2 regions of the Brevundimonas sp. NPDC092305 genome follow, and region 2 is predicted to be linked to the other one. Evidence: riboswitches for the same ligand, from Rfam matches in the RefSeq annotation. Region 2 holds a riboswitch; the other holds the start of a gene.
What was found. A riboswitch is a leader RNA that binds a small molecule or an ion and turns the genes downstream of it on or off. The one in region 2 is predicted to bind S-adenosylmethionine.

Region 1 (6,158 bases), 640 kb from region 2:
CGTAGACGACGCGGGCGTAGTCGGGCGCGTTGGCGCCGGGAGGGGCGCGGTCGACGAGGTCGGCGAGATAGCGCAGACCGCCGAACTCCTGGAACGCCGGATCGGGCTTGAACCGTTCCATCAGGATGGTCGGCTCGGCCAGCAGGCCTTGTCGGATATGATCCTCTATCGCGTCGTAGAGGCGTTGGTGAAACGGCTCGTAGAAGTGGCTTCCGCGCAGGCGATCCGACAGACGTTCGAAAACCGCATTGTCGAACATCAACGAACCCAGCAGGGCCTGCTCCGCCTCCAGATTGTGGGGCAGGGACGGGACCGAGGTGGAATCCATCGGTGGAAATTGGACGGGGGCGAAGGCGTTCATCGGAGTGATGTCATGCCCTTACACGCCGCCTGCGTCATGTTCGGTCGCACCGATGAACGGGGACAAGGTCAGGCGCCCTGTGGGCAGTCCGGAATTCCGACGTCGGATCAGTTCAGGCCTGCCGGGGGCAGGGATAGCGGTCGGCCATCCATGCGCGAAAGCCATCGACCACAGACATGCGCTGACGTCGGGTCTGGGGGATTCCGTTCAGGAAAGCCAACAGCTGATTCGGGCTGACGCTGATGCTTTCGCCCGGACAGGCGGGCGGCGTCCGACCGGCTGCGCGGGCTTCACGAACCTCGCGGTTCACGGCGGTCAGGGCGCGTTCTGCCTCGCCTTTCAGCCTATGCGCATCGGGCCGCAGCATGGCGGTCGGGTTCATGGGTATCCGGTTCGCGCGCCTGACGAAGTCGTCCAGCGATACACCGGCTTGCGCCTCCGCGGCGCCGGCGATCATGCTGGCGGATACCGCCAGAGTCATCAAGCTTGTCTTCATGTTCCCTCCGAATGGCTTAGCTTGATCGGCAATTCGTGGCGGAACAACGGCTGACTAAAAGGGCGCGCCTGAAGACGCGCCCTCTCAGGCTCTGATTGCGATCAGAAGTTCAGGCTGACGCGGCCATACAGGAAGCGCCCGTTGAAGCCGTACGGCGAGAAGTTGGAGAAGGGGAAGGCGCCGGAGGTGTTGTTCGCCGGCAGGATCTGCTTCGTGTACTCGTCGAAGGCGTTGTCGGCGCCGACGGCCAGGGTGATCCGGTCCGTCAGGCTGTAGCGCGCCTCCAGATCGACGACGAGGGATACGCCCAGCTGCAGATCGGTGGCGGCCGTAGCGCCGGGGGCGAGTACATCGCCATAGCCGGTCACGCGGATCGTCCCGCCCAGCTGGTCCTTCGTCCAGTCTGCCTGGGTCACCACCTTCCACGGCGGCGTGCCTTCCTCGAACCGCAGGGTGGCCTGACGGGCGAAGAGGTTGACCGGCGTGGGCAGGATGCCGGTCGCGGTGGTCGGAGTTTTGGTGACCTTGAAGTCGTTGACGTTGCCTGCGAGCGTCAGGTCAAGACGGCCGAAGCCCTCGTCGATCCGATAGCGGGCGACGACATCCAGGCCGGTCGTCTCGGTGTTCACCCCATTGATGAAGAAGCGCGCACCGGTCGCACCGTAGGGCTGCAACAGGTCGAAGATGGTGCGGGCGTTGGTGCCCACGGCCGCGGTCGCGCTGCCCGTCAGGGTCTCGGACAGGATGATCCGGTCGTCTATGTCGATGCGATAGGCGTCGGCGGTGAACTCGAACGGGCCCTGCCGGTAGACCAGACCCAGCGAATAGTTGGTCGAGGTCTCGGCTTCCAGCGCGGTGCCGCCCAGCGCCAGTCCGACCGGGCTGACCGACGGGAAGGTGCCGGTTTCATACGGTACGTTCGAGATGTAGAGGATGGCCGTCTGGGTGAAGTATTGCTGTTGCAGGCTCGGCGCGCGGAAGCCGGTCGAGACCGCGCCGCGGATGGCGAAGTTGGGCGTGAAGTCGTAGCGGGCGGCCAGCTTGCCCGAGACGTTGTCGCCGAAGTCCGAATAGTTCTCGTAGCGGACGGCGCCGGAGAGCGTCAGGTTCTCGACCACCTCGCCCTCGAGATCCAGATAGACCCCGACGTTGTGCCGGTCCTCGTCGACCTCATTGGCCGGGGTAAAGCCGGTGAAGCCGCGCGAGCCCCAGTTCAGGTCGGTGCCGCCGATGTTCAGGAAGGTCCCGCGTGCGTAGGAGCCGGGCTCGCCCGCGCCGATCTGATAGCTTTCCTGACGCGCCTCCAGACCGAAGGCGACATTCAGGGGGGCGTAGAGGCCGAACTCGTACTGGCGGCTGGCGTCGATGCCGAAGACGAGCTGATCGTAGGTCAGGGAGCCGGCGTAAAAACTGGTCGGCGAGGTCGGACCGAGAGACGGGTTGAGGGTATTCTCGGCCCCGAACTCAATCTCGTTCTTTCCGTAGCCGAGGTTGACGTCGACATCGAAGCCGCCGGCCTGTCCGCGAACGCCGCCCGCGGCGGTCCAGTCGGTGGTGTCAGTCAGGATGTAGGGCAGGTAGCCGTCGGGATAGACGCGGCCTGTTCCCGGATAAGACGGGTTCTGCGCATTGTCCGTGGGCGTCCGGTAGAAGGCGGCGGCTGAGGCGTCCCGTGTCTGATAGCCGGCCCATCCGTAAGCCTCCCATCCGGCGGAAATGGGCACGCCGGCGTTCAGATAGACGGCCAGGTCTTCGCTTTCGGGATCGCCCTGGCCGCCTCGAACGCGGGCAGGCGTGAAGCGGGGATCGATGTCGCTGCGGTTGGTGCGGGCCCGGTCACGATATTCGACCGAGGCGGTCAGGAAGCCGTCGTCGCCGAGGGCGAATCCCTGCCAGCCGGAAACAGTCAGGGCCTCGCCATCGCTGATGTCCTTCCCGCCGCCGTAATACCCTGGATAGTCGGTGACGTAGCCGCCGTAGGTCACGGTCGCACCGCCGCCGCTGGCCGCCTCCCGCAGACGCAGGTTCAGCACGCCCGCGATGGCGTCCGAGCCATACTGGGCCGCGGCGCCGTCACGCAGGACCTCGATCCGCTCGATCGCCGAACTGGGGATGGCGTTCAGATCAACAGCCGCGGACCCGCGCCCGACAGAGCCGTTGGTGTTGACGAGAGCGGTCGCGTGACGTCGGACGCCGTTGACCAGAACCAGCGTCTGATCCGGTCCCTGTCCCCGAAGGGTGGCGGGGCGGATCGAGTCCGTGCCGTCGGTTGCGGACGGGCGCGGGAAGTTCAGGGCGGGCACACTGGCGGCCAGCTGGGTCGCCAGTTCGGTCGAGCCGCGCTGTTGCAGGGTTTCGGCAGTCACAACGTCGACCGGCGCGACCGTGTCGAGACGAGACCGGCCGGGAACGCGGGTGCCGGTCACGACGATGTCGTCAACGTCGGAGACAGGCTCCTGCGGCGGCGTCTGGGCCTGCGCAGGCAAGGCGATGAACAGGGCGGCGGACGAGGCCGCGGTCAACAGGGCGAAGCGGGCGGTGTAAAAGGTTTTCATGGTTTCAGTCTTCTCGATGGGGCGAGCGCAACCGGCCGGGCGACGCGGTCAGGCCGGCGCCGGTGTCGAGCTTCGATTGTCGGGGGAGCCGGCGGGGGCCGGCGTCGGTCAGGTCAGACCGGGAGGCGACATCGCATCATACAGAGGCGAAAGCCGCGCGCGGCCGCAAGGGCCGGCGGCGTGAGAGCTGAATCAAGCAACGCAACATGGTCACGCATGGTCGTCTCCCGTCATCATCGGGAACCGCTTCGGTGACGGATGGAGGGAGTCCGGCCTTTGCCGGGTCCTCTCATCTGCCGCGACCCGGAGGGGTCCCGAAGGAGTTGGCACCTTACGGCGATCCGCAGGTTGCCCCGGCGTCCAAGGGCCTTTCCCTCAGCCGGTCTCGATGAGCACTTGCGATATTGCGATGCGGTAGAAAAGCGTCAAGGCGTTGTCGCAAAAAAGTTCGGCGGCGCAGGGTCGCCCCTACGCCGCCGTGACTTTTCAGACGCAGAGGTCGGATCAGGCTTCGGAGCCCAGACCGTCCTGCTGGCCGGCGCCGCCTTCGATGAGGTCCTGGGCGGCCTGGTCGGCGGCCTGACGTTCATCGTCGAACTGCGAGCGGATCACGTCCTCGCCCTTGGCCTGACGCTCGGCTTCGTCAGCCGAACGGGCGATGTTGATCTTGACGGTAGCCGAGACCTCGGCGTGCAGGCGAACCAGCACTTCGTGGACGCCCAGCGTCTTGATCGGAACGTTCAGCACGACTTGCGAGCGCTCGATCTTGCCGCCTTCAGCCTGAACGGCCTCGACGACATCGCGACCGGCGACCGAACCGTACAGCTGACCGGTTTCACCCGCCTGGCGGATCATGACGTAGGTCTGGCCGTCGATCTTGTCGGCGACCTTCTGTGCGTCGGTCTTGTTCTTCTCGTTGCGCTGCTCAATGGCGGCGCGGTCGAGTTCGAAAGCCTTCAGGTTTGCGGCAGTGGCCCGGCGGGCCTTGTCGCGCGGCAGAAGGAAGTTACGGGCGAAGCCGTCCTTGACGGACACGACGTCGCCGATGGCGCCGAGGTTCTCGACGCGTTCAAGCAGAACGACCTTCATCTTACTTCACCACGTAGGGCAGGAGGGCCAGATAGCGGGCGCGCTTGATGGCCTTGGCCAGTTCGCGCTGCTTCTTCTGGGAAACAGCCGTGATGCGCGAAGGCACGATCTTGCCGCGCTCGCTGATGTAGCGTTGCAGCAGTTTCACGTCCTTGTAGTCGATCTTCGGCGCGTTCGGGCCGGAGAACGGGCACACCTTGCGGCGGCGGAAGAACGGGCGACGGGCCGGGCCGGAGCCTACGGTCGTACCCGGGATCGGGGCGGCGGTCGTGTCAGTCATGTCCATCGCTCCTTAGAATGCGGCTTCGGCGTCAGCGTCTTCACGCGGACCACGTTCACGCTCGCGCTCGCGTTCCCGCTCACGGCGGGCCAGCAGCGGCGACAGTTCCAGGTCGAGTTCGTCGACGCGGACGGTCAGCCAGCGCAGCACGTCTTCGTTGATGGCCAGCTGGCGCTCCACCTCGGCCATGGCGGCCGGAGGAGCGTCGACGGCGAGCAGCGAATAGTGCGCCTTGCGGTTCTTCTTGACCCGGTAGGTCAGGTTGCGCAGACCCCAGTACTCGATCTTGGCGACGGAACCGCCGCCCTGGGTGATCAGGTCCTTGATGGTGTCGTTCAGCGCTTCGGCCTGTTGCGCCGAGATATCCTGGCGCGTCATGACCGTGTGCTCATAAAGAGCCATGCGGCAGTCTCCCTTGTAGGGCGCCGGCGCGGGTGGACCGGGTAAGTCCTGTCCCACGATGGATCCTGAAGCGGCGGCCGGGATGACTTCCCGAACCCTTTGGAACTCCGCGTCAGGACCGAAGCCCTGGAAAGGCGGCGCGTATAGGGGAAAAGGGACGCAGGAGCAAGCCGCGCCCGGCCGGTCGGACCGTCAGCCTTGCGGTCGGATCACCAGACAGGTCACACGCCGCTCGGACAGCGTCTCGCAGGCGGCCTGCGCGGACGCCTCGGTCATGCCGATGAAGCGCGAGCGGTACCAGCCCTCGGCATTCTGGACGTTGCGCTCGGCGCCGGTGAAGGCCGTGCGGAAGCGGCGGTTCACTTCGGTTAGCCAGTCGGTCGCCACCTTCTCGTCGCGGAAGGCGCCGACCTGTACCGACCAGCGGCCGGCGGGCGTCGTGGCGCGGGCCGGGGTCGACCGCGGCGCGCTGGCCCGCGGTGCGGGGGCCGAGGCGCGCGGAGAGGACGATCCGCCATTCAGGATGGCGGTGACGTCGGCGGGGCGGCCCTCAAGCGCGGCGCGCTGCGACGGAGCCGGGGTGACGCGCGTCGGGGTCGGGGGCGTGGCGGGCAGGGCGGTGTAAGCCACCCCGGACGAACCCATGCCGGTTTCGCCGTCCTCACCCGACGCCGCCGAGGCGTATGTGATCGGCCCGGAGGTGTCGGCGCTGATCCCGAAGCCGCGCTGTTCGAAGAAGGCCTGGGCGATCGGCACGGACTGGCCGCGGCCCCGCGCGCGCTCGACCTCGAAGCCGGTCTCCATCAGGGCGGCGACGTGCTGGTTTCGGCTGGCGGTGGAACGTCCGCCGAGAACGATGGTGATCAGCCGCTTGCCGTCCGCCACCTTGGACGCCGCCAGATTGTAGCCCGAGGCGTTGGTGTAGCCGGTCTTCATGCCGTCATAGCCGTTGCCGCCCAGCAGCAGGCCGTTGGT
Region 2 (6,158 bases):
CGCCAGATCGCCCCGCCACCGTCCCTTGGGACGGCGTAAGCTGCGGTCGTCACGAGGTTATGCGCCGCCCCGATCCGTGCGCTTGCCAGATCGCCTCTTGTTCGGAATCTCGGGAGGATGGGCCCAGGCGCTGATTCTTTCACGAACAACTCAGCGGGATCGCTTATTGAAAAGCGAAGGGGGATCGCGAAAAGCGCTGATGTGGCCCCATTGATAATACGTCGGCGAGTTGGCTGCGGCGAGCAGCGACCCGCGTCGCGCGTCGGCTCACTACAAGGGCTATGACGTCTCATTTCTCAAGTTTTGTCCCCCTCAACAATGGCCAGTCGATGACATGACTGAAGGTCTCCGGAGGTTTCTCCACCAACAGCAGCCGACTTGCAGTGGCAGGCCGGGGAGAGGTAGATCGGGCTTGGCCCTGCATTGGAGAAGCCGTTTTGAATCGATCGGTTCTCGTTACCGGCGGTGCCGGCTATATCGGCTCCCACACCTGCAAGGCGCTCGCCCAGGCGGGCTTCACACCCGTTGCGTTCGATAACCTGACTCTCGGCTCAGCGGAGTTCGTTAAGTGGGGTCCTCTGGTCGTCGGAGATACACGCAAATCTGAGCAGGTCGCGGCCGCTATTCGTGACCACGACGTTCAAGCGGTTATACACTTTGCCGCACTATCGTCGGTTGGAGATTCAGGAAGGCAGCCCTCCGCCTACTACGGTAACAACGTTGGCGGGCTTATTAGTTTGCTTGACGCTATGGTCGAAACTGGGTGTGAGGCTATCGTTTTTTCAAGCACGGCTGCCGTCTACGGCGAACCCGATCAGGTTCCCATCTCCGAGGATGCGGCTACTCGACCAGTGAACGTTTATGGTCACTCCAAGCTCATGTGCGAGCAAATCCTGCGCGATCACTCGGCCGCAGGCCTGTTGCGTGCGATAAGCCTCAGATACTTCAACGCTTCAGGCGCTGATCCTCACTCTGAGATCGGCGAGTTCAGGGAGGCCGAGACCCATCTGATTCCGCGCGCGATGATGGCGCTGCAGGGTTATGTAGGCGACTTCCAAATCTACGGGGCCGACTTCCCGACTCCTGACGGGACCGCGATCCGAGACTACATCCACGTTTGTGATCTCGCGCATGCGCACGTTCTCGCCGCCGAGGCGCTCCTTCGCGGGGAGGCGGGCGGCGAGTTCAACCTGGGAACAGGCGAGGGTTATTCAGTTGGCGAGATTCTGCGAGAGATCCGACGGGCGACTGGACGAGATCTCAGCACTCCGACCGGCGCACGCCGCGTTGGCGACCCGGCAAGGCTGGTTGCCGACCCGACGTTAGCGATTGATCGCCTAGGCTTCGTGACCAAGCATTCCTCGTTGGAAAACATCATTTCTACGGCGTGGCGTTGGCATCAGCGGGCCCACCCACTGAGAAACGATGGGCCCAGCGGAAGCTAGGCGGCTGAATAAATCGGGGTGCTTTGCGTGATAGCACTAGCCAGTCCTCCAGCCAGATCCCGTACCAGATCCTCCGGGTGCTCCAGCCCCACCGACAGCCGAACCAGCCCGTCCGAAATCCCAGCCGTCGCGCGCGCCTCCGGCGTCATGGCCGCGTGCGTCATCAGCGCCGGGTGCGCCACCAGGCTTTCGACGCCGCCCAACGACTCCGCCAGCGTGAACACCTCCAGCCCGCTGACGAACGCCCGCACCGCGTCGATGTCGGCCAGCTCGAAGCTCAGCATGGCACCGAAGCCCTTCTGCTGACGCGCGGCCAACGCATAGTTCGGGTGGCTCTTCAGGCCGGGATAGTTGACGCTCTTCACGGCGGGATGCACCTCGAGCCATTCGGCGATCGTCTGCGCCGTGGCCTGCTGGCGCTCGATGCGGGCGAAGAGTGTGCGGACGCCGCGGAGGGTCAGGTAGGCGTCGAATGGGGAGCCGGTGACGCCAAGGCAGTTGGCCCACCAGGTCAGCTGTTCGAGGTCGGCGGGATCACGCGCGACCACGCAGCCGCCGACGACGTCGGAGTGGCCGTTGATGTATTTGGTGGTCGAGTGGATCACAAGATCGGCTCCCAGCGCGATCGGGGTCTGGAGGGCCGGCGACAGGAAGGTGTTGTCCACCGCCGCCTTGCAGCCGACGGCGTGGGCGCGCGCGCAGATGTCGGCGATGTCGACGACGCGCAGCAGAGGGTTCGAGGGCGTCTCGATCAGGATCAGTTTGGGGTTCAGCGCGAAGGCGGCGTCCAGCGCGGCGGCGTCGCCCTGATCGACGAACTGGACGTCGAAGTGATTGCGACGCGCGCGGGCGCACAGCAGGCGATGGGTGCCGCCGTACAGGTCGTGCGGGGCGATCAGCAGGTCGCCGGGCTCCAGCGATGACAGGGCCAGATCGACCGCGGCCATGCCGGTGGCGGTGACCACGGCGCCGCAACCGCCCTCCAGCTGGGCCAGCGTCTCGGCTAGCACGTCGCGAGTTGGGTTGCCTGAGCGCGAGTAGTCGTACTTCCGCTTACCGTCGAGGCCGTCGAAGCTGTAGTTCGACGACAGGTACAGGGGCGGCATCACCGCGCCGTGGGCGGGATCGGTGTCCACGCCGTGACGGGCGGCGGTCGTACAGGGGTGGGGTGTTTCCGAACGGCTCATGCGGCGATCTCGCGGGCGTTGAAGGCGGGCAGGGAAGAAAGGGCGTCGTGCAGGGCGCGGCCTACAAGGTCGCGCTCCTTCAGGAAGGCGTCGTGACCGAAGATCGAGGGGGCCTCGATCAGACGGCGCAGGTTGGGCGCGCGGTCGGCCAGTTCGCGGCTGTCCTCGAACGGGACCAGCCGGTCGGAGGTGAAGCCGATGACGGTCAGGGGGCAGCGGATGGCCTCGGGCGCGACGGCGTGGCGGTCCAGCGAGTCCGATAGGGTGATCCAGCGGTCGGCGCTGGTGACGTCGGCATAGGCCCCGCCGCGCGCGATCAGATAGTCACAGACCGGGTAGGCCCCGCCGGCGGCTTCGGGGGCGGCCGTGTTGAAGCGCAGGGCGAACTCTTCGGAGGTGCGATAGGTGGTCATGGCCAGCTCGCGAGCCAGCGCAATCCCTTCGGCCTCGCGGCCGCAGTCGCGGGCGAAGGCCAGCAGCCGGCGTTGCACGCCGCGCCAGGCGGTGGCCGCCGGATGGCTGCGGTGGGCGGCGGAGACGGCGACCAGTTCACCGATGCTCTCCGGAAACAGTTCGGCGAAGGCGAGGCCGACGCAGCCGCCGTAGGAGGCGCCGACGAAGGCGTCGATCGTCGGCTCGCCGATCGCATCGAGCAGGACAGCCAGCAGCCGGGCCTGATCCTGAGTGGTCAGGGTCACGCCGGCTTCGTCCCGTCCGGGCAGGAAGTCGAAGGCCAGAACCCGCACGCGGTTGAGATCGACGGGGCCTCCGGCGCGGACGGCCCAGGACCACCAGCGCGCGGCGAAGCGGCCGCTGGAGATGCCGCCGGCGACGACGACCAGCGGTCCGCGTTCGGCGCCGTGCAGGCGGCCGACGACCTCAGTCGCTTCAAGACGCTCGCCGGAGCCCAGTCGGAAGTCGGCCGGAATCGCCGCGCGCACATCCTCGCCGGGCGCTTCGTCGATGGGCCATTCCGTGGACGCCACAGGTCCGCTCCTCGATCATCGAAGAGCGCGGACGGGGCGGCCAAGTCGTGCGGTGAAAGACCCGTGAAGTCGCAGGGACCCGAGGGGTCCATCGCTTCACTCATCTCTCGCGGCTTCCGAAGACGCCCCGCAGGAGTTGGCACCATCTCCTTGGATCGGGTGGATCCAAGGAAGGTTGCCCCGGCGTCAAAGGGCCTAATCCCTCAGCCGGTCTTGATGAGTGCTCCTACCGTGACGAAGGGGACACGCCCCGTCAATCCCCGAAACTTGCTGCGGTCGCGAATTGCTCGAGCGTGAACGCACATGCAATGAACATGCGCTGTGAGCGTAATGTCCTGCGGTGTCATGCCTCATCATGTCGTGAAATATCGCTTTTGAGCATGACGTGTCCACAAATCATCCTCCGCCCACTTGCGCATTTCGCAAATGCGTTAAACAGTTCGCACTTGCGTAACGACATCCTTGGGGGATCGGGAATGACTCGACTTCGTATGTGTATCGGGGGCGCCATAAGCCTCCTCGCCACCGGCCTTGCGGGCGCGGCCGCGGCGTCCACGCCGGCGCTGCTGCCGCATCAGGCGGCGCTGGAACTGGACGGCGCCGGGACCGCCTGGCTGGGGACGTCGACTGCGCTGGTCATGCTGATGACCCTGCCCGGACTGGCCCTGTTCTACGGCGGCATGGTGCGCCGCAAGAATGTCATCGCCACCATCACCCAGTCGGTGGGCGTCTTCTCGGTGGTCACTCTCGCCTGGTTCATCGCCGGCTACACCATCGCCTTCGGCACCAACGGCAGTGAAGCCGCGAACGCCTGGATCGGCAGCCTCGACGCCGTCTTCCTCAACGGCGTGACGCTGGAGACGGCGCACAGACTGCTGCCCGGCATTCCCGAGTTCATCTTCCTCAGCTTCCAGCTGACCTTCGCCATCATCACCCCGGCGCTGGTCACCGGCGCCTTCGCCGAGCGGCTGAAGTATTCCGGCCTGCTGCTGTTCACCTTCCTGTGGTCGCTGATCGTCTATGCGCCGATCGCCCACTGGGTCTGGGGCGGAGGCTTCCTCGGCACCAGCGGCGTGCTGGACTTCGCCGGCGGCGCCGTCGTGCACGTGAACTCCGGTGTCGCGGGTCTGGTCTGCGCCCTCTTCCTTGGCGCGCGGAACGGCTATGGCCTCTCGCCGATGAACCCGCACAATCCGGTGCTGACCATGATCGGCGCCTCGCTGCTGCTGGTCGGCTGGATCGGGTTCAACGCCGGTTCGGCGGGCGCCGCGAATGCGCTCGCCGGCGCCGCCCTGATCAACACCGTTCTGGCCGCCGCCGCTGGCGCCCTGTCGTGGAAGCTGGTCGAGGTGATCGAGAAGAAGAAGGTGTCGCTGATCGGCATGCTGTCGGGCGTCGTCGCCGGTCTGGTGGCCATCACCCCGGCGGCCGGCTTCGTCGATCCGAAAGGCGCCGTGATCATCGGTCTGATCGCCGGCCCGGTCTGCTACGCCGCCTCGGTCTGGATCAAGAAGCTGCTCAAGTACGACGACAGCCTGGACGCCTTCGGCATCCACGGCGCGGGTGGTCTGGCCGGCGCGCTTCTGACCGGCGTCTTCGCCACGACCACGATCAACAGCCTGTCGGAGGGCGCCAACGTCTGGACCCAGCTGGTCGGGCTGCTCTGGACCATCGGCTACAGCGCCATCGGCACCTTCGTGATCCTGCTGATCTGCAAGTTCACCACCGGCCTGCGGGTCACCGCAGAGCAGGAGGAAGAAGGTCTGGACACCCACCTGCACGGAGAGGCGCTGGAAAGCGTCTGACGTCGGGTGGTCGCCGGGGCGGTGTCCTCTCTCCGCCGTCCCGGCCCTTCAGTATGCATGCGTGAACATCATCGAAAACAAGGGGATAAGAAGATGAGGATCGCTTTCGCAGCGGCGGCCGCCATGGCCGCGCTGTTTACCGCCGGGGCCGCCAGCGCCCAGGATTCGGACGTCGATGTGACCTTCAATGTAGGCGTCGTCAGCGACTACGTTTTCCGCGGCTTCAGCCAGACCAACCAGGATCCGGCGCTGCAGGGCGGCGTCGACGGGACGTTCGGCAGCTTCTACGCCGGCGCCTGGGCGTCCAACGTCGACTTCGGTGATGAGACTGATGCCGAGTTCGACGTCTACGGAGGCTTCCGCACCGAGGCCGCGGGCTTCGCCATCGACCTTGGCGTGGTGGGCTATCTGTATGCCGGGCCGCCGACGGGCGTCGACTACAACTACGTGGAGTTCAAGGCCGCAGCCTCGCGCGCGGTCGGTCCGGCGACCATCGGCGTCGTGGCCTACTATTCAAACGACTTCTTCGGCGTGGACGACGAGGCGACCTACGCGGAGGCGAACGTCGCCTTAACACCGGCCGACAAGTGGACGGTGTCCGGCGCGGTCGGCAAGCAGTGGCTCGACGTCAATGACGACTACACGACCTGGAACGCCGGCGTGGCCTACGCCCTGACCGATCACGTGGCGATCGACGTGCGCTACCACGACACCGACGTGGACGGCCCCCTGTCG

Region 1: linked by a shared signal. The riboswitch ahead of ACIQC9_RS03655 (TonB-dependent receptor plug domain-containing protein) and the one ahead of ACIQC9_RS00480 (homoserine O-succinyltransferase) in region 2 are both predicted to bind S-adenosylmethionine.

What each region holds. Positions count from the first base shown of each region.
Region 1 covers NZ_JBIVQY010000001.1:735,633-741,790, forward strand. The annotation lists gene ACIQC9_RS03645 (replicative DNA helicase) at 1-361, opposite strand, end outside; gene ACIQC9_RS03650 (hypothetical protein) at 474-857, opposite strand; gene ACIQC9_RS03655 (TonB-dependent receptor plug domain-containing protein) at 959-3,412, opposite strand; SAM riboswitch class I at 3,699-3,807, opposite strand; gene rplI (50S ribosomal protein L9) at 3,917-4,501, opposite strand; gene rpsR (30S ribosomal protein S18) at 4,503-4,781, opposite strand; gene rpsF (30S ribosomal protein S6) at 4,794-5,183, opposite strand; gene ACIQC9_RS03675 (D-alanyl-D-alanine carboxypeptidase) at 5,376-6,158, opposite strand, start outside.
Region 2 covers NZ_JBIVQY010000001.1:100,470-106,627, forward strand. The annotation lists gene galE (UDP-glucose 4-epimerase GalE) at 438-1,445, shown strand; gene metB (cystathionine gamma-synthase) at 1,442-2,632, opposite strand; gene ACIQC9_RS00480 (homoserine O-succinyltransferase) at 2,629-3,618, opposite strand; SAM riboswitch class I at 3,716-3,841, opposite strand; gene ACIQC9_RS00485 (ammonium transporter) at 4,095-5,423, shown strand; gene ACIQC9_RS00490 (TorF family putative porin) at 5,517-6,158, shown strand, end outside.